Regions from separate parts of the Serratia sp. D1N4 genome, predicted to be linked through region 2. Evidence: riboswitches for the same ligand, from Rfam matches in the RefSeq annotation. Region 2 holds a riboswitch; the other holds the start of a gene.
What was found. Region 2 has a riboswitch for cobalamin ahead of ACX1CU_RS13990 (cobyrinate a,c-diamide synthase). Riboswitches for the same ligand answer to the same signal wherever they lie in the genome.

Region 1 (10,725 bases), 2.0 Mb from region 2:
GGATCACTAAGACCTACTTTCGTACCTGCTCGAGCCGTCACTCTCGCAGTCAAGCTAGCTTATGCCTTTGCACTAACCTCACGATGTCCGACCGTGATTAGCTAACCTTCGTGCTCCTCCGTTACTCTTTGGGAGGAGACCGCCCCAGTCAAACTACCCACCAGACACTGTCCTCACCCCGGATCACGGGGCCGAGTTAGAACATCAAACATTAAAGGGTGGTATTTCAAGGTTGGCTCCATGCAGACTGGCGTCCACACTTCGATGCCTCCCACCTATCCTACACATCAAGGCTCAATGTTCAGTGTCAAGCTATAGTAAAGGTTCACGGGGTCTTTCCGTCTTGCCGCGGGTACACTGCATCTTCACAGCGAGTTCAATTTCACTGAGTCTCGGGTGGAGACAGCCTGGCCATCATTACGCCATTCGTGCAGGTCGGAACTTACCCGACAAGGAATTTCGCTACCTTAGGACCGTTATAGTTACGGCCGCCGTTTACTGGGGCTTCGATCAAGAGCTTCGCGTTGCCGCTAACCCCATCAATTAACCTTCCAGCACCGGGCAGGCGTCACACCGTATACGTCCACTTTCGTGTTTGCACAGTGCTGTGTTTTTATTAAACAGTTGCAGCCAGCTGGTATCTGCGACTGGCTTCAGCTCCGAGAGCAAGTCTCTTCACCTACGCGCCAGCGTGCCTTCTCCCGAAGTTACGGCACCATTTTGCCTAGTTCCTTCACCCGAGTTCTCTCAAGCGCCTGGGTATTCTCTACCTGACCACCTGTGTCGGTTTGGGGTACGATTCTGTGTTACCTGGAGCTTAGAGGCTTTTCCTGGAAGCTTGGCATCAACCACTTCTGCACCGTAGTGCATCGTCATCACGCCTCAGGGTTGAATAAGAGAACGGATTTACCAATTCTCTCCCCCTACACGCTTAAACCGGGACAACCGTCGCCCGGCTAGCCTAGCCTTCTCCGTCCCCCCTTCGCAGTAACACCGAGTACGGGAATATTAACCCGTTTCCCATCGACTACGCCTTTCGGCCTCGCCTTAGGGGTCGACTCACCCTGCCCCGATTAACGTTGGACAGGAACCCTTGGTCTTCCGGCGAGCGGGTTTTTCACCCGCTTTATCGTTACTTATGTCAGCATTCGCACTTCTGATACCTCCAGCAGCCCTCACAGACCACCTTCAACGGCTTACAGAACGCTCCCCTACCCAACAACGCCTAAGCGTCGCTGCCGCAGCTTCGGTGCATGGTTTAGCCCCGTTACATCTTCCGCGCAGGCCGACTCGACCAGTGAGCTATTACGCTTTCTTTAAATGATGGCTGCTTCTAAGCCAACATCCTGGCTGTCTATGCCTTCCCACATCGTTTCCCACTTAACCATGACTTTGGGACCTTAGCTGGCGGTCTGGGTTGTTTCCCTCTTCACGACGGACGTTAGCACCCGCCGTGTGTCTCCCGTGATAACATTCTTCGGTATTCGGAGTTTGCATCGGGTTGGTAAGCCGGGATGGCCCCCTAGCCGAAACAGTGCTCTACCCCCGAAGATGAGTTCACGAGGCGCTACCTAAATAGCTTTCGGGGAGAACCAGCTATCTCCCGGTTTGATTGGCCTTTCACCCCCAGCCACAAGTCATCCGCTAATTTTTCAACATTAGTCGGTTCGGTCCTCCAGTTAGTGTTACCCAACCTTCAACCTGCCCATGGCTAGATCACCGGGTTTCGGGTCTATACCTTGCAACTATTCGCCCAGTTAAGACTCGGTTTCCCTACGGCTCCCCTATTCGGTTAACCTTGCTACAAAATATAAGTCGCTGACCCATTATACAAAAGGTACGCAGTCACCCAACTAGTAGGCTCCCACTGCTTGTACGTACACGGTTTCAGGTTCTATTTCACTCCCCTCGCCGGGGTTCTTTTCGCCTTTCCCTCACGGTACTGGTTCACTATCGGTCAGTCAGGAGTATTTAGCCTTGGAGGATGGTCCCCCCATATTCAGACAGGATGTCACGTGTCCCGCCCTACTCATCGAACTCACAATGCATGCATTTTAGTGTACGGGGCTATCACCCTTTACTGCGCGACTTTCCAGACGCTTCCACTAACACACCCACTGATTCAGGTTCTGGGCTCTTCCCCGTTCGCTCGCCGCTACTGGGGGAATCTCGGTTGATTTCTTTTCCTCGGGGTACTTAGATGTTTCAGTTCCCCCGGTTCGCCTCGTATGGCTATGTATTCACCATACGATAGTGCAACGAATTGCACTGGGTTTCCCCATTCGGGTATTGCCGGTTATAACGCTTCATATCAGCTTACCGACACTTTTCGCAGATTAGCACGCCCTTCATCGCCTCTGACTGCCTAGGCATCCACCGTGTACGCTTAGTCACTTAACCTCACAACCCGAAGGTGTTTCCTGTAAACAGAAAACAACAGTCGTGCTGTAAACAATTGAGAGACTCTCTGACAGGTTAGTCCTTACCCCAATAACGCTACGGAGGGATAAGTTTCAGCTGTCAGGTTTCAATTTTCAGCTTGTTCCAGATTGTTAAAGAGCAAAATACTTCGCAGCATACTGTTGCCAGTACACTCTGAAGTATTATCAAGGACTATATGGATATGGTGGAGCTAAGCGGGATCGAACCGCTGACCTCCTGCGTGCAAGGCAGGCGCTCTCCCAGCTGAGCTATAGCCCCATACAGTCACTGGCAGAAATCTTTATTACCACTCGCGGCGAATTACAGCCTTTCCCTTTCAGGAAACCTGTTCATCCGTGCTCAGCCCATAATGCAGCATAAGTGCGAATTTGGTAGGCCTGAGTGGACTTGAACCACCGACCTCACCCTTATCAGGGGTGCGCTCTAACCACCTGAGCTACAAGCCTATAAAGATTTTTCTGCTCGTTACTTTTTCATCAGACAATCTGTTGTGAGCACTCACTCGATGCAATATCGTTAGGTAAGGAGGTGATCCAACCGCAGGTTCCCCTACGGTTACCTTGTTACGACTTCACCCCAGTCATGAATCACAAAGTGGTAAGCGCCCTCCCGAAGGTTAAGCTACCTACTTCTTTTGCAACCCACTCCCATGGTGTGACGGGCGGTGTGTACAAGGCCCGGGAACGTATTCACCGTAGCATTCTGATCTACGATTACTAGCGATTCCGACTTCATGGAGTCGAGTTGCAGACTCCAATCCGGACTACGACATACTTTATGAGGTCCGCTGGCTCTCGCGAGTTTGCTTCTCTTTGTATATGCCATTGTAGCACGTGTGTAGCCCTACTCGTAAGGGCCATGATGACTTGACGTCATCCCCACCTTCCTCCGGTTTATCACCGGCAGTCTCCTTTGAGTTCCCACCATTACGTGCTGGCAACAAAGGATAAGGGTTGCGCTCGTTGCGGGACTTAACCCAACATTTCACAACACGAGCTGACGACAGCCATGCAGCACCTGTCTCACGGTTCCCGAAGGCACCAAGGTATCTCTACCAAGTTCCGTGGATGTCAAGAGTAGGTAAGGTTCTTCGCGTTGCATCGAATTAAACCACATGCTCCACCGCTTGTGCGGGCCCCCGTCAATTCATTTGAGTTTTAACCTTGCGGCCGTACTCCCCAGGCGGTCGACTTAACGCGTTAGCTCCGGAAGCCACGCCTCAAGGGCACAACCTCCAAGTCGACATCGTTTACAGCGTGGACTACCAGGGTATCTAATCCTGTTTGCTCCCCACGCTTTCGCACCTGAGCGTCAGTCTTTGTCCAGGGGGCCGCCTTCGCCACCGGTATTCCTCCAGATCTCTACGCATTTCACCGCTACACCTGGAATTCTACCCCCCTCTACAAGACTCTAGCTTGCCAGTTTCAAATGCAGTTCCCACGTTAAGCGCGGGGATTTCACATCTGACTTAACAAACCGCCTGCGTGCGCTTTACGCCCAGTAATTCCGATTAACGCTTGCACCCTCCGTATTACCGCGGCTGCTGGCACGGAGTTAGCCGGTGCTTCTTCTGCGAGTAACGTCAATCAGTCGCGCTATTAACACGACTGCCTTCCTCCTCGCTGAAAGTGCTTTACAACCCGAAGGCCTTCTTCACACACGCGGCATGGCTGCATCAGGCTTGCGCCCATTGTGCAATATTCCCCACTGCTGCCTCCCGTAGGAGTCTGGACCGTGTCTCAGTTCCAGTGTGGCTGGTCATCCTCTCAGACCAGCTAGGGATCGTCGCCTAGGTGAGCCATTACCTCACCTACTAGCTAATCCCATCTGGGCACATCCGATGGTGTGAGGCCCGAAGGTCCCCCACTTTGGTCCGAAGACGTTATGCGGTATTAGCTACCGTTTCCAGTAGTTATCCCCCTCCATCGGGCAGTTTCCCAGACATTACTCACCCGTCCGCCGCTCGCCGGCAAAGTAGCAAGCTACTTTCCGCTGCCGCTCGACTTGCATGTGTTAGGCCTGCCGCCAGCGTTCAATCTGAGCCATGATCAAACTCTTCAATTAAAAGTTCGATTTGCTTTAACAAGTAAAGCGATGCTCAAAGATTACTTTCTGCAAATGCATTGCCCTTGCGGGTCAATGTATACTGCTTTTGTCACTCTTCAAGACTTGATATTTTTTTGCCACCGAAGTGGCTGGATATCGTCTTGTGAGTGCCCACACAGATTGTCTGATAAATTGTTAAAGAGCGTTGGTTACCGACATGTTTCTCGGTAACGCGGGAGGCAGATAATACGCTTTCCCGCTGAAGAGTCAACCTTTTTTCTCTTGCGAGATGCGGTGTTTTCACCGGGTTGCTTCTTCCTGGCTGGGCGAACTGTCTCGTTAGAGTAGTCGTTGTTCCCGGTCAGTGGAGGCGCATTATAGGGAGTTCTCAGAACGCCGCAACCCCTAAATTCACTTTTTCTGCCGACCGTTGAATGTTTAATCAAAATGTATTTAAAGTGGCAGTTTTTTCAACGATTTAAAGCCGTAGCCCTGTAAAACGGGCAACAATGCGTCAGTATCTTCATTCAGTGCCATGCAATAGGCCAGATTCTCTTCCTGGGTTGAGACCAAACCTTCTTGCGCCGAGATAAGCCAGGCAGCACGACGGGCGATGGCCGCACCGGAATCCACCAGCCGCGTTCCCTCTGGCAGGACCTGCATCAGCTCTTCAGATAAAAGAGGAAAATGGGTACACCCCAACACCACCGTATCCGGTGGCTCACGCATATTCAGCCACGGTTGCAGGATTTTCTTCAGCGCAGCCAGTGGCACTTCTTCGCCATGCAGCTTGGCTTCTGCCAGCTCCACCAGTTCCGAAGAACCCAGCAGTTCGATTTTGCAATCGGTCGCGAAACGGGAAATCAGCTCATGAGTATAAGAGCGCTGAACCGTGCCACGTGTCGCCAGCAAACCAACGATGCCATTCGCCGTCAGTTTAGCCGCAGGCTTGATGGCAGGCACCACACCAACCACCGGGAAAGTAAAGCGTTCACGCAGCGCAGGCAGGCAGGCGATACTGGCGGTATTGCAGGCGATGATGACAATCGCCAGAGGATGGCGCTGCTGAACTGCACTGACGATCTCAAGCACACGCTCAACGATGAACTCTTCGGATTTCTCACCATAGGGAAATGCCACGTTATCGAAGGCATAAATATAGTGGAGATCCGGCAGCAACTGCCGAACCTCCTGATACACCGATAACCCACCAACGCCGGAATCAAATATCAGCACCGTCGGGCGCGGTGTCACGGCGCTTTTAGAAGATATAGCTTCCAGTGAGGTAATATTCTCTTCCTGGAGTAACGTAGCCATAAGCCGTCTCGTAATCTTTATCAAACAGGTTAGCAATTCTACCACGAACTGTCAGATGAGATGTGACCGGATACGAAACTGCGAGATCCCACAGGCTGACACCGCCCAGTCTGACCCGCTGCTCCGGGTAGGTGCTGTAATCAGTGTCATAGCGCTCCCCCAGATATTGATAAGTGACTGCCCAGTCGAAGTCCTTGATCTGCCAATCCAGTTCGTACTTGACCTGCTGCTTAGAACGACGAACCAACACCTCATTGGTTTTGGCATTGCGCGGGTCAACATAGTCATAGCTGATCTGATGGGTAAATAGCCCGGTATCAAAGGAGGCCGTGGCTTCGATACCTTTAATAATAGCCTGATCCACATTGTAATAAGCAGGAATGGAACTGCTGGAAGTATAACCAATCAGGTTATCGATATCGTTACGATACCCCGTCACACGCCAGTTTACCGGGCCAGTCAGCCCTTCAAAGCCCCCTTCCCACTGCTGGCTCTCTTCCGGTTTTAAATTCGGATTACCAGCAAAGTCGCCATATTGCTGCCCAAGAGTCGGCGCTTTGAATGCGGTACCATAAGAAGCAATTGCACGATAGCCTTCAACAAACTCCCACGCAGCGCTAGTTTGCCAGGTATTGTGCCAACCAAATTGCGAGTTATCGTCACCACGCACCGCCCCTTCCAGGGTAATAGCGTCAAACTGTTGTTGTGCGGTCAGATACAGCCCGGTATTGCGCTGGCTTTTGCTGTCGGTGATATAAGCGGTGCCAGGTTCGAGCTTCTGCTCCTGCCAGTCAACGCCGGTGCTGACACTGCCTTGAGCAACCTGGACGTTATTTCCCCACTGCACATTATATTGTGTGACGTCATCCAGGGTTGCGGAGGGGGAATAGCGGCCATATTTCGGATCGTAATTGTAGTCTTTGCTATGGCTGTAGCTGGCCGTTAGCTGCGTGGCATAAATACCCTCGCGATAACGCATGCCAGTGTCCCACGACTGGCTATATAGCTGACGGGTGTCTGCATAGCTACCATCATAGGCCGTACTGTTATCGTAGCCATAACCACGCACAAACCCACCCAACTGCTCGGTAAACTGGTGTTGCAGTTCGCCATACAGCGATTTGCTCATGAAGCCATCACGATCGGGTTGTGCCGGATTACCAAAGCTGTCCGGCAGGTTGGCCACCACGTCAAACCCGCGGGTATAGGTATAGTTGCCCGCCAAGGTAGCAACAGTGTTTTGCCCCAGTTGCTGTTGCGTAGCACCGTCGTACTGCTGATAGCCATTCGAACCGACACCGGCAGAAAGCGAAGAGCCCTCCTTCTCACGGGTAGTAATGATGTTGATCACTCCACCAATGGCGTCAGAACCGTAGACGGCAGAGCGAGGTCCGCGAATAAACTCGACTTTTTGCACCAGCGAAATCGGGATTTGGCTCAGATCAGAAGAGCCACTGATACCGGCCTGATTAAGGCGGATACCGTCAATCAACAACAGCACATGTCGGGAATCGGTACCACGAATAAAGACGGCGGAACTTTGCCCCAGGCCGCCATTCTGCGCGATGTCCACACCAGGCAAGCGGCGCATGACATCGGCCACGCTCTTGGCCTGCCAGCGATCGATATCATTACGGGTAACAACAGAGGTCGGGGCCAGCACGGAAGAAACCGGCTGCGCAAAGCGATTGGCGCTCACCACCAGGGTATCGCTGTTGTTGGTTGTGGTGTTGTCTTGCGCCCATCCAGAAACTGCCGTCACGGAGGAGGCCACCGCCAGCAGTGTATTTTTTATCATTGTCATAAAGAAAAGCATCCAAACTTAATTGGCGGATGCCGCAGGATCACAGCCGATAATTCGCGACGGCCATGGATTGTGCGACGTACACCGGCAGGTTTTCGGGCTTGGGATTTGCAGATTGCCGTGGGCAACCGACACCGGGCGATGACTTCCCATCCAGCAGTGGACAGTGTCTGCGTAAAAACGCTATCGCCGTGACTTCCCCATACCGCTGCGCGTCAGCTCCAGATTCACACTGGATTCCCTTTTCACTCGCTGCTTGAGGCCGGACGGCCATGCTACGATCAATGAAAATAGATGTCTAGACAGCCAATAAGGTCGCGAACCTAACAAAACTGGACTTCACGGCTTGATTCCCTACAATCCACGCTGATCCAATTTGCCTGACGAGAAGAACCCCATGACGCCCGAAATTTTGCCCACTGAACGCTATGACGACCAACTGGCAGAGAAAACTGCCCGTCTGAAAACGATGATGTCACCGTTCACGGCGCCTGAGCCGGAGGTGTTCCGCTCGCCAGTCAGCCACTACCGTATGCGTGCGGAATTCCGTATCTGGCATGATGAAGACGAGATGTACCACATCATGTTCGATCAACAGACCAAACAGCGCATCCGCGTCGACAGCTTCCCAGCCGCCAGCGAACTGATTAACCGGCTGATGAGCGCGTTGATCGCCGCCATCAAACCCAACCCGGTGCTGCGCCATAAGCTGTTCCAGATTGATTACCTGTCCACGCAGAGCGGTAAAATCATTGCCTCGCTGCTGTATCACCGCAAGCTGGATGAACAATGGCAACAAGATGCAGCGGTACTGCGCGATGCGCTACGCGCACAGGGCTTTGATGTGCAATTGATTGGCCGCGCGTCGAAGATGAAAATTATGCTGGATCAGGATTATGTCGACGAAGTCTTGCCGGTCGCCGGTCGTGACATGATCTATCGCCAGGTAGAGAACAGCTTTACTCAACCCAACGCCGCAATGAACGTGCAAATGCTGGAATGGGCGCTGGATGTCACGCAGGATTCGCAAGGCGATCTGTTGGAACTGTATTGCGGTAACGGCAACTTCTCACTGGCGCTGGCACGCAACTTTGATCGCGTGCTGGCTACCGAAATCGCTAAGCCTTCCGTTGCCGCAGCCCAGTACAATATTGCGGCCAACCAGATCGACAACGTGCAGATCATCCGCATGGCGGCGGAGGATTTCACTCAGGCGATGAACGGCGTGCGCGAATTCAACCGGCTGAAAGGGATTGATTTAACGAGTTATAATTGCGAGACGATTTTTGTCGATCCACCACGCAGCGGGCTGGATGCAGATACAGTGAAGATGGTGCAGGCTTATCCACGCATTCTGTACATTTCCTGCAACCCAGAAACGCTGTGCGCCAATCTGGCAACATTGCAGGCAACCCACAAAGTCAGCCGCCTGGCGCTGTTCGATCAGTTCCCTTACACCCACCATATGGAATGCGGTGTGTTGCTGGAACGCCGCTGATAGATTATCAGGCGGGCTCGATGCCCGCCATTTCATTGAGAATAAAGCTTATTGCGCGGCAGAATCACGTCTCTTCAATTGGAATCCAATCCAGAATACCAGTGCAACACAGACAATGGATGGCAGGAAGTTAGAACCAATCTGCGGGTATTCCACCCGGACGATCGCGCTGTACCCCAGGATACCCAGCAGGCAACAGGCGGCAGCCAGCTTCGGCATTCCCTCCGGCATGGGTCGGCTCAGGTAACGTTGATGCAGGCAATACACCGCCAGCACCAAAGCAATCAACGGGAAGATCGAAAACGGCACCACCGAGCTGAACAGCGCGGCAAAAGAGCCGTTAATCGACAGACCGGCAATTAACGCCAGCAGTAAAGTACCATTCTCACGACAGGATTTTTCCATTATTTTCACCTTGTTATACGCGGGATACAGATGCTTTTTCTTGCTCGCGACGATACCAGTAATAAGCCCCTTTGGAAATCATCCGCAATTGCAACACTAACCGTTCCTCGAGTTTCCGCCGCTGTTCGATATCCACATCCAGCGCTTCCGCACCGGCACTGAACACAATGGTCACCATCGCTTCCGCCTGCGCTTCGGTAAAGCTGCGTGGCATATGGTTTTCCAGCTCGAGATAATCCGCCAGTTCGGCGATAAAATGTTGGATTTCACGCGCTACCGCCGCGCGAAATGCCGCAGAAGTCCCGGAACGCTCACGCAGCAACAGCCTGAATGCATTGGGATTGTTACCGATAAATTCCATAAAGGTGGAGACCGACGTGCGGATCACGCTGCCGCCTTTGGCAATGCGTTGGCGTGCCTGGCGCATCAGTTGGCGCAGCATCAGGCCGCTTTCGTCGACCATGGTGAGCCCCAGTTCATCTACGTCGCGGAAGTGGCGATAGAACGAGGTCGGCGCAATACCGGCCTCCCGCGAGACTTCACGCAGGCTCAGGCTGGCAAAACTGCGTTCGGCACTGAGCTGGCTGAAAGCCGCTTCAATGAGGGAACGGCGCGTCCGTTCTTTTTGTTGTGCTCTGACGCCAATGTGCATATTCAGATAAATTCCATCCACTCAGTCTAACGCCGCAGAATTGGCAATATAGCAAATTTATTGCAACCGCATTTATACAAACGCGCTTTGTCACAGTTTCGGGCTGCGCAGGTGGCGCTTTGCCTCAAAAAGGCTAATGGTCATTGGGCACACAGCGCTATGATGTTAAGATACCGTTGTAATTTTGTATAAGAACAGGTCTCTCCTACATGCAACAGCACTATCAATTTGACGCCATTGTCATTGGCTCGGGCCCTGGTGGTGAAGGCGCCGCTATGGGGCTGGTGAAACAAGGTGCCCGCGTGGCCGTGATTGAACGGTACAACAACGTGGGCGGCGGCTGTACTCATTGGGGTACCATCCCCTCAAAAGCACTCCGCCACGCGGTCAGCCGCATCATCGAATTCAACCAGAACCCGCTTTACAATAACTCCCGCACCCTCAGTGCCACTTTCCCTGACATTTTACGCCACGCCGACAGCGTCATTAACCAGCAAACCCGCATGCGCCAAGGCTTTTATGAGCGCAACCAATGCAAACTGTTTGCCGGCGATGCTCGCT
Region 2 (10,725 bases):
GGAATGCTGATAACGATCGCGCCAGCCAATACGCAAGGCGCGGCGATAGTTCAGCCCTGCCAACCAAGCGGCAACGCTCAGCAGCAGCCAGCTCAGCCTAGCCGGTAGCCAGTTGGCGAAATCATCCATCCGTGCCGATACATAGCCGATGGCGCGATATTGCGGCGTTTTGTAACCCACCATCGAATCGAGGGTATTGACCGCTTTATAGGCCATCGCCAGCGGCGCGCCGCCGAGCAGCAGGAAAAACAGTGGTGCAATCACGCCGTCCACGCTGTTTTCTGCCACCGTCTCCACCACCGCCCGGGTGATTTGCGGGGCTTCCAGCTGCGAGGTATCACGCCCGACAATCCACGACAGCCTGCGGCGGCTTTCTTCCAGCCCGGCATGTTTCAGCGCGTGATGCACCTCCATCGCCGCATCTTCCAGGCAGCGCGCGGCCAGCAGGGTGTAGATCAGCCATACTTCGGCCAGCCAGCCGAGCCAGGGGTGGATCTGCGTCAGCAGCGTTAAAAATCCCCAACTGAGCAGCCACACCAGCCCAACGACCGTCAGCCACAGCAACCCGCCGCCGATCCTGAGCGCCCTTTCGCTGTGGCAAACGCGGCGGATCAGGCGTTGCAGCACGTTAATCAGGTTGCCGATCCAGCGCACCGGATGCGGCCAGTGCGGCGGATCGCCCAGCAGGCGGTCGAGTAGAAAAGCCACCATCCAGGCCGCCAGCGTCATAGCACACTCCTAGCCGCCGTCAGCCAGCGATCCAACAGGCCGGGGCGTTGTGCGAAGTGAATATGCAGATAGCTGGCCTGAGTGCGGCCAAGCTGATATCCCCCCTGCCAGCGCTGCACCGCAACGCCGTCGCGCCATTTGGCGCAGTCAAATACCGGCGTCAGCGGGCTGGAAAAATCGGAATAGTGAAACTCGTGGCCGCGCAGGGTTTCCCCCTCGGCGGCCAGCAAGGTGTCGGTACGGGCCTGCCATTGGCAATAGCCAAAACGCGTCAGGCGCTCCCCCATGCGGCTTTCCCCCGGCAAAATACCGATCATCCGGTGGCGCTGCCCGGCACTGTCGGTCAACCCTTGGCCGAGATACATCAGGCCGCCGCATTCGGCATAGATCGGAATGTGCCGCCGATGCGCCGTCTGTAGCGCGGCGTGCATCTGCGGGTTGGCCGCCAGCTGTGCCGCATGCACCTCCGGGTAGCCGCCGCCAAGGTAGATCATCTGGCAATCCGGCAACTGGCGATCGTGCAGTGGGCTGAAACGCTGGATGCGCACGCCCGCCTGTTCCAGCAGATCGAGGTTATCCAGGTAGTAGAAGTTAAAGGCGTCGTCTTCGGCCAAGGCCAGGGTTAAGCCTGCCGCCAGTTCAGGCGCGGGTAATACCGGGGGCTGTCCGGCCGGTTGGCGGGTCGATAAGGTTAGCGCCAGCAAGCGATCGAGATCGATATGGGCTTCCACCTGCTGCGCCAACTGCTGCCAGCAGGGATCGTTGCCAGCGGTGTCTTGCGCGGGAATCAGCCCAAGATGGCGCGACGGTAACGCCACCTCCGCCAGCACCGGCAAACGCCCTAAAACCGGCACGGCGCAATAACGTTCGATAGCCTGACGGATCAGTTGGTAATGGTGGTCTGAATTCACCCGGTTGACGATCACGCCAGCCAGTTTCAGCGCCGGATCAAACTGGCGGAAACCGAGCACGGTTGCCGCCACCGAGGTAGATACCGCTTTACCATCCACCAGCAGGATCACCGGGCAATCTAGCTGCTTGGCCAGCGCCGCGCTGCTGCAATAATTGGGGTCGATGCCATAGCCGTCATACAGCCCCATCACGCCTTCGATCACTGCCACATCGGCGTGGCGCAAATGCTGGTTATACAGGCCGTTGAGGGTTGCCGCTGGCAGCATAAAGGCATCCAGATTGCGCGATGCCACGCCGGAGACGGCACGGTGCCAGCCGGTATCCAGATAGTCGGGGCCGACCTTGAAGGGTTGCACGCGCAGGCCGCGCTGTTGCAGCGCCCGCAGGATGCCGAGCGTCAGCGTGGTTTTGCCACAGCCGCTGCCGGTGCCTGCGATCAGAAAAGCCCTTTTACCCGTTAGCTGCATAAAAAAATCCCGGCCACTCGGTCGGGATTCGGTGTCGAAAAGATACGCTCGCGCAGCGCCAACGCTGCACGTATCTAGTGACAACCCGCTTCCCTCCGAAGGAGTTGAATGTCTAGCCCCAAAGCACTTGGCGGTGCAGGTAGGTAGCTAACACCTTTGCAGCGTTAAGTACGAAGGGGGTAAGCCAACTGGCCGGTCTTCTGGCTTAGCGTCATCCTCATCCACTCCCTTCCCGATCTACAGATCAGTGGCATAACCAGCGCCTGGCTATACAGTGGAATCGTCAGCATCACAGCAGCGGGGGCTGCGGGGGATTGACACCCCCTTCCCAATCACAATTTATTCAGATTGTGAGTTATCCAGTTGGCGATAATAATTCTTTTACCTAGCTCATTTAAGCTATCAATTTATTAACATTGCGATAGCATTAAATATTTTCTCTATAGAATGTCTTACTGATAATAATTAATATACGTCAGCTAATTAATAAAAAAATGTTCAGTTTATTCTTTTGCGAAAAAAATGTGGCCATAGGATAGTAAAATATTGCTCTCTGATAATGGCTATGACTGTTACAGCAAGAGGTTCAGGCTTATTTTAAGATTCTATAAATAACAAAATATTGTTATCTGCCGCCGCCGCTCAATAGCGCCGTGCGTTACTCCACCAAATTGTGCTGTTCGATCGCCAGCGAGCGGAATGCCTGCGGCGTCACATTATAAGTCTGGCGGAATACCTTGCAGAAATAGCTGGTTTGCGAGAAACCCAGGTTTTTCGCAATGCTGGCGATACTCCAGTCACTGTGCTGTAACATTTCCCTGGCATTGGCCATGCGCTGCTGATTTATCCACACGTTGAAGCCAACGCCCTGATATTTTTTAAATAACTTGCTGAAATAGTAAGGGCTGAGATACACCTTGGCCGCCACGTCTTCAAGGCGCAACTCCTCTGAAAGATGAGCGTCAATATAGCGCAGCGCCTTTTTCATTTTCGCTTCATGCGGATTGGGCTGGCGCACCTTAGCCTGTTCTTTCGCCTCGTTATTATCTTTTATTACCACAAAGTTGAGATGCTTTTTCAGGCAGTTTTCCACGATCAGCTTCAGCAGATCCGCCGAGGCAATCACCCGTGAATATTCCATCACTTGCACATTATGGAACTCATCCAGCAGCGCCGGATCCTTTTGCCAGCAATCATCAACGCTGAGGATATCAATCAGCCCGACCTCCTGTTGCAGCCTGACCTGCCCGCACAGCACAAACCCCACCAAATGGCCGGCAATCACCAGCGGAATAGAGAAATCCGTCAAGCCTGCATGGCAGCGATAGATACAGGGTTCATTGGATTTTGAGGCTTCAAGGCCCCCACAACGGTCGCTCATGCGGCAACGGAGATGATTGACAGGATCCTGGCGCATCATCTGGCAAAATGAGGTGAAATTAAACAGATCGGAGATTTCCTCACCGTGAATGTTCACAACCACGACGGCTAATCCCGTAGCCTGAGCAAAGTCTTGGGCAATTTTATTGATGAGTTCTGAGTTAAGTAAACTGGCAGAAATCATTATAGCCCTCCCTAAGTGAAGTTTTATTTATTATGATAAGCCATCCCTACTGTTATCAGATTGTTATTTTTTTGCTTTTATCCCCAGAAGGAAAATTAAAAGATAAGACCCGTTAATTGATATTAAAGAACAGCACTTAAGCCTATCAGACTAATAAAAAACCCGAAATCGATTTTCATGGATTAACCCAAACAGATCACAAAAATTATCCTCACCCCGGTTAGGGAGTGAGGACGATAAAAATCAGGTTTTTTCCTCTTCTAATTGGCAGGCATTACACGGCAGGTTTTTGCCAATTAAATAGCGGTAGCCAGCAGCGCCTAAGCAGGCACCGATCACCGGAGCGACGATCGGCACAATGAAATAAGGAATGTCGCGCCCGCCGGTCATCACCACTTTGCCCCAACCGGCAAAGAACGCGAACAGCTTAGGCCCAAAGTCACGCGCCGGATTCATGGCAAACCCGGTCAACGGGCCCATCGAAGCGCCGATTACCGCCACCAGAATACCGATCAACAAAGGCGCCAATGGCCCGCGCGGCACGCCGTTGCCGTCATCGGTCAGCGCCATCACCAGGCACATCAGAATGGCGGTAATAACGATTTCAACCAGGGATGCCTGTAGCACACTGATGGTAGGGTTTGGATAAGTGCTGAAAATACTGGCCAGTTGCAGGCTTTCCAGGCTGCCGCGTACCATATTTTTCGCCGCTTCGGTTTCGGCAAACAGATTGTGGTAGAGGGCATAAACCAGCGCCGCGCCGCAAAAGGCACCGGCAATCTGCGAGACGCAGTAGCCCAGCACTTTGCCGCGTGGGAAACAGGCAAACAGCCACATGGCGATAGTGATCGCCGGGTTCAGGTGCCCGCCAGAAATCCCCGCCGTCAGATAAACCGCCAGAGAAATCCCCAACCCCCAGACGATGCAGATTTCCCACAGGCCAAAATTAGCTCCGGCCAACTTCGCCGCACAAAGGCACCCGGCACCGAAGAAAACAAACAGCCCGGTGCCGAGAAACTCGGCAATACATTGCGCTTTCAGTGAATCATTCATAACCTTCCCCTGCGTGATTGGATGAGGAATCAGCCCACATCAGCTGGCTTCCGGGCAACAGCAATACTGCGAACTACTATAGGGAGCGGGCAAACGAAAGTGTTGTTGCAATAGCTAAACGGCGAGGGAAAAACTTGCTTGGCAATAAGAGATTATTGTTATTGATAATTTGAAAAATCATTTATTCTCAGGGTAATAGATAGGGTTTTATTTAAAGCCAAAATAACACTTTCTTGTTCTACCCTTCTTCCGTTATTGCTATCCAGCTCTCAATTTTCACTCTCTGACGCCAATAATAAAATTTCAGATTAAAACAGAAATTTGAAAAGCTAATTTTTGTTAAATCCGATAATTATTAAATCAACGTAAAAACAGCAAGATAGCCCATTCCGATATCCGGTTTTTATTATCAACTCACCAACCATTCTCCGCAAACAATTTAAGTCAGCCATTCTTTTTCGTTGCTTATTTGTATATTCGCTGCATCACAGTCCTGACAGAGGTGTTTATGCAACAAGAAGCATTAGGAATGGTGGAAACCAAAGGGTTAGCCGCCGCCATCGAAGCCGCCGACACCATGGTGAAGTCTGCCAACGTGGTGCTGGTGGGTTACGAGAAAATTGGCTCTGGCCTGGTGACCGTCATCGTCCGCGGTGACGTGGGCGCAGTGAAAGCGGCAACCGATGCCGGTGCCTCTGCCGCCGCCCGGGTGGGTGAAGTCAAAGCCACTCACGTCATCCCACGCCCACATACCGACGTGGAAAAATTCTTACCGAAGGGAAATAGCCAATGAGCAGCCATGACCTGGTCGACAAAATCATGGCCCAGGTGATAGCCAAAGTCAGCGAGCACACCCCGGCTGCTTCCTCACCACTCACGCACACAACACGAGATACGGTTATGGCAGAAAAAACCTGCAGTTTAACGGAATTCGTCGGGACCGCCATTGGCGACACGGTGGGTCTGGTTATCGCTAACGTCGACAGCGCCCTGCTGAGCGCCATGAAGCTGGAAAAGAGCTATCGCTCGATCGGCATTCTCGGTGCCCGCACCGGCGCTGGCCCGCACATCATGGCGGCGGATGAAGCCGTCAAGGCCACCAATACCGAAGTGGTGAGCATCGAACTGCCGCGCGATACCAAAGGCGGCGCGGGCCACGGCTCGCTGATCGTCTTCGGCGGTAACGACGTTTCCGACGTGAAACGCGCGGTTGAAGTGGCGCTGAAAGAGCTGGATCGCACCTTCGGCGACGTTTACGCCAATGAAGCGGGCCATATCGAGCTGCAATATACCGCCCGCGCCAGCTATGCGCTGGAAAAAGCCTTTGGCGCACCGGTGGGCCGCTCTTGCGGGGTGATCGTCGGCGCTCCGGCCGCCGTCGGCGTGCTGATGGCCGATACGGCGGTGAAATCCGCCAACGTCGACGTGGTGGCCTACAGCTCACCGGCACAGGGCACCAGCTACAGCAACGAGGTGATTCTGGTGATCTCCGGTGACTCCGGCGCGGTGCGTCAGGCGGTGATTTCCGCCCGTGAGATTGGCAAAACCGTTCTGGCCACGCTGGGTGCCGAACCGAAAAACGACCGCCCTTCTTATATCTGATGCCAAGTGAGGCTGTTTCATGAAATCGAAAAGATTTGAAGCACTGGCAAAACGCCCGGTCAACCAGGACGGCTTTGTCAAAGAGTGGATCGAGGAAGGCTTTATCGCCATGGAAAGCCCTAACGATCCCAAGCCGTCGATCAAAATCGTCGGCGGCGTCATCACCGAACTGGACGGCAAGCCGCAGAGCGAGTTTGACCTGATCGACCACTTTATTGCCCGCTACGGCATCAATCTGGCGCGAGCGGAAGAAGTGATGGCGATGGATTCGGTGAAGCTGGCCAATATGCTGTGCGATCCCAACGTCTCTCGCGCCACCATCGTGCCGCTGACCACCGCCATGACTCCGGCGAAGATCGTCGAAGTGGTGTCGCATATGAACGTGGTGGAAATGATGATGTCGATGCAGAAAATGCGCGCCCGTCGTACCCCGTCACAGCAGGCCCACGTCACCAACGTGAAAGATAACCCGGTGCAGATCGCCGCCGATGCCGCAGAAGGTGCCTTCCGTGGCTTCGATGAGCAGGAAACCACCGTTGCGGTAGCCCGTTATGCGCCGTTCAACGCCATCGCGCTGCTGGTCGGCTCGCAGATTGGCCGCCCTGGCGTGCTGACCCAATGCTCGCTGGAAGAAGCCACCGAACTGAAACTCGGCATGCTGGGCCACACCTGCTATGCGGAAACCATCTCGGTGTACGGCACCGAACCGGTGTTTACCGACGGCGATGATACCCCGTGGTCGAAAGGCTTCCTGGCTTCGTCCTACGCCTCACGCGGGTTGAAAATGCGCTTTACCTCCGGCTCTGGCTCCGAAGTGCAGATGGGCTATGCGGAAGGTAAATCGATGCTCTACCTGGAAGCCCGCTGCATTTACATCACCAAAGCCGCCGGGGTTCAGGGGCTGCAAAACGGTTCGGTCAGCTGCGTGGGCGTGCCTTCCGCCGTGCCTTCCGGCATTCGGGCCATTCTGGCTGAGAACCTGATCTGCTCCGCGTTGGATCTGGAGTGCGCCTCCAGTAACGACCAGACCTTTACCCACTCGGACATGCGCCGCACCGCTCGCCTGCTGATGCAGTTCCTGCCGGGAACCGACTTTATCTCCTCCGGTTATTCCGCGGTGCCGAACTACGACAACATGTTCGCCGGTTCGAACGAAGACGCGGAAGACTTTGACGATTACAACGTGCTGCAACGCGACCTGAAAGTGGACGGCGGCCTGCGCCCGGTGCGCGAAGAGGACGTGGTCGCCATCCGTAACAAGGCCGCCCGCGCGCTGCAAGCGGTGTTTGCCGGTATGGGGCTGCCGCCGATCACCGATGAAGAAGTCACCGCCGCCACCTACGCCCACGGTTCGAAAGATATGCCGGAACGTAACATCGTCGAGGATATCAAGTTCGCGCAGGAAGTGATCAGCAAAAACCGCACCGGCCTGGAAGTGATTAAAGCGCTGGCGCAGGGCGGCTTCGAAGATGTGGCGCAGGACATGCTCAACATCCAAAAAGCCAAGATCGCCGGTGACTACCTGCACACGTCGGCCATCATCGTCGGCAACAACCAAGTGCGATCGGCAGTCAACGATCTCAACGACTATGCCGGCCCGGCCACCGGTTACCGGCTGCAAGGCGCACGCTGGGAAGAGATCAAAAACATTCCTAACGCACTTGATCCTAACGCGATCGATTAAGGGGTTCACGTCATGGTGGATATTAACGAAAAACTACTGCGCCAGATTATTGAAGGCGTGTTGCAGGAAATGCAGGTGGAACAAAAAACGGTTTCTTTCCAACCGGAAGTACCCGCCGCTGCACAGCCTGCAATCGCTTCAGGCAGCAGCTTCCTGACCGAAGTGGGTGAAGCCAAGCCAGGCAACAGCCAGGATGAAGTGATTATTGCCGTCGGCCCGGCGTTTGGCCTGTCGCAGACCGTCAACATCGTCGGCCTGTCGCATAAAAACATCCTGCGCGAACTGATCGCCGGTATCGAAGAAGAAGGCATCAAGGCGCGCGTGATCCGCTGCTTTAAGTCGTCCGACGTCGCCTTTGTGGCGGTGGAAGGCAACCGCCTCAGCGGTTCCGGCATTGCCATCGGCGTTCAGTCGAAGGGCACCACGGTGATCCATCAGCAAGGCTTGCCGCCGCTTTCCAACCTGGAGCTGTTCCCACAGGCACCGCTGCTGACGCTGGAAACTTACCGGATGATCGGTAAAAACGCCGCCCGCTACGCCAAACGGGAATCACCACAGCCGGTACCGACGCTGAACGATCAGATGGCCCGGCCAAAATATCAGGCCAAATCAGCGATTCTGCATATTAAAGAAACCAAGTATGTGGTGACCGGCAAGAATCCGCAGGAACTCCGGGTGCAGCTTTAACAAAGGAAAACACAATGAATTCCGAAGCTATTGAATCCATGGTGCGCGATGTCCTGAGCAAAATGAACAGCTTGCAAGGGCAGACCGTCACCACCGCCACGCCGCCAGCAGCTAACGGCAGCAAAGCCAAAGTGGCCGATTATCCGCTGGCGAACAAACACCCGGAATGGGTGAAAACCGCCACCAACAAAACGCTGGATGATCTGACGCTGGCCAACGTGCTCAACGGCAGCGTTACGCCGCAGGACTTGCGCATTACGCCAGAAATCCTGCGCATTCAGGCCGATATCGCCCGCGATGCGGGCCGCGATCGCCTGGCGATGAACTTTGAGCGTGCGGCAGAGCTGACGGCGGTGCCCGATGACAAGGTGCTGGATATCTACAACGCCCTGCGCCCGTTCCGCTCCAGCAAAGAAGAGCTGAACGCCATCGCTGACGATCTGGAGAAAAACTACCACGCCAAGATTTGCGGTGCGTTTGTCCGCGAGGCGGCGGCGCTGTACGTGCAGCGCAAAAAACTCAAAGGCGACGATTAAGGCCAAGCTAAAACCGTTCCCTTCGTTGGGGAAAGGAGAGCTAACCAGTCCCCTCCCCCTCCGGGAGGGGCGCACTGTTCAGCATTATGGTGAGGGGGATGCCCAGCTAACCCGTGCGGCGAACCAGTCCCCTCTCCCTTGGGGAGAGGGTTAGGGTGAGGGGGAAGTTCACTGTGGCTATTGCCTTTCATTCCGGCCCTCTCCTACTTGGAGAGGGGCGTTACCACCAGCATAGAATTAACACTGAGGGCGGGACATGCGTTACATAGCAGGTGTGGATATCGGTAACTCATCAACGGAAGTGGCGTTGGCGCGCTGTGATGCCGGTGGGCGGCTCGAGTTCGTCACCAGTACCCTGACGGAAACCACCGGGATCAAAGGCACCCAGCGCAATATGTTTGGCATCCGTCAGGCGCTGGACATGCTGGTGGCCAAAGCGGGCATCGCCCTGAGTGATATCAGCCTGATCCGCATCAACGAAGCCACGCCGGTGATTGGCGATGTGGCGATGGAGACCATTACCGAAACCATCATCACCGAGTCCACCATGATCGGTCACAACCCGAAAACCCCCGGCGGACTGGGGCTCGGGGTGGGCATTACCATCACGATGGCCGAACTGGTCACGCGCGATCCGTCGCAGCCCTACATTCTGGTGGTGCCGAAAGCGGTGGATTTTGCCGATGTCGCCAGCGTGGTTAACGCCGCCAACGGCGCCGGTTACCGCATCACCGCCGTGATTATGCAGCGTGACGACGGCGTGCTGGTGAGCAACCGTCTTGCGCACCCGTTGCCGATCGTTGACGAAGTGCTGCATATCGACCGCATCCCAATGGGCATGCTGGCGGCGGTTGAAGTGGCCATGCCGGGCAAGGTGATCGAGACCCTCTCCAACCCCTACGGCATCGCCACCGTGTTCTCGCTCAGTGCCGAAGAGACTAAAAATATCGTCCCGGTAGCCCGCGCCCTGATCGGCACCCGTTCAGCGGTGGTGGTCAAAACCCCGGAAGGCGACGTCAAGGCACGTTCGATACCCGCTGGTCATCTGGAGCTGTTAGCCGATGGCCGCACCTTACGGGTGGACGTTGCCGCAGGCAGTGAAGCGATCATGAACGCCGTCAACGCTTGCCGCCGCATGGAGAACGCTAGCGGTGAGGCGGGCAGCAACATAGGCGGCATGCTGGAACACGTGCGCCAGACCATGGCAGAGCTAACGAATAAGCCCACCAGGGAAATCTTTATTCAGGATCTGCTGGCCGTGGATACTTCAGTGCCGGTGAACGTGACCGGCGGGCTGGCTGGCGAGTTCTCGCTGGAGCAAGCGGTGGGCATTGCCTCAATGGTGAAGTCCGATCGGCTGCAAATGGCGCGTATCGCCAGTGAAATCGAACAGACGCTGCATATCGACGTGCAGGTCGGCGGTGCCGAAGCCGAAGCCGCAATCCTCGGTGCTATGACCACCCCCGGCACCCGCGCACCGCTGGCGATCCT

Region 1: another riboswitch for cobalamin. It lies ahead of btuB (TonB-dependent vitamin B12 receptor BtuB); the one in region 2 lies ahead of ACX1CU_RS13990 (cobyrinate a,c-diamide synthase).

What each region holds. Positions count from the first base shown of each region.
Region 1 is NZ_CM137274.1:5,153,728-5,164,452, forward strand. Features, by position in the region: rRNA gene ACX1CU_RS23165 (23S ribosomal RNA) at 1-2,400, opposite strand, end outside; tRNA gene ACX1CU_RS23170 (tRNA-Ala) at 2,625-2,700, opposite strand; tRNA gene ACX1CU_RS23175 (tRNA-Ile) at 2,812-2,888, opposite strand; rRNA gene ACX1CU_RS23180 (16S ribosomal RNA) at 2,964-4,506, opposite strand; gene murI (glutamate racemase) at 4,942-5,805, opposite strand; gene btuB (TonB-dependent vitamin B12 receptor BtuB) at 5,750-7,609, opposite strand; cobalamin riboswitch at 7,679-7,888, opposite strand; gene trmA (tRNA (uridine(54)-C5)-methyltransferase TrmA) at 8,007-9,107, shown strand; gene ACX1CU_RS23200 (YijD family membrane protein) at 9,156-9,512, opposite strand; gene fabR (HTH-type transcriptional repressor FabR) at 9,526-10,158, opposite strand; gene sthA (Si-specific NAD(P)(+) transhydrogenase) at 10,374-10,725, shown strand, end outside.
Region 2 is NZ_CM137274.1:3,117,784-3,128,508, forward strand. Features, by position in the region: gene cbiB (adenosylcobinamide-phosphate synthase CbiB) at 1-729, opposite strand, end outside; gene ACX1CU_RS13990 (cobyrinate a,c-diamide synthase) at 726-2,108, opposite strand; cobalamin riboswitch at 2,282-2,487, opposite strand; gene pocR (transcriptional regulator PocR) at 2,767-3,672, opposite strand; gene ACX1CU_RS14000 (MIP/aquaporin family protein) at 3,916-4,725, opposite strand; gene pduA (propanediol utilization microcompartment protein PduA) at 5,234-5,518, shown strand; gene pduB (propanediol utilization microcompartment protein PduB) at 5,515-6,327, shown strand; gene pduC (propanediol dehydratase large subunit PduC) at 6,347-8,011, shown strand; gene ACX1CU_RS14020 (propanediol/glycerol family dehydratase medium subunit) at 8,027-8,698, shown strand; gene pduE (propanediol dehydratase small subunit PduE) at 8,713-9,234, shown strand; gene ACX1CU_RS14030 (diol dehydratase reactivase subunit alpha) at 9,491-10,725, shown strand, end outside.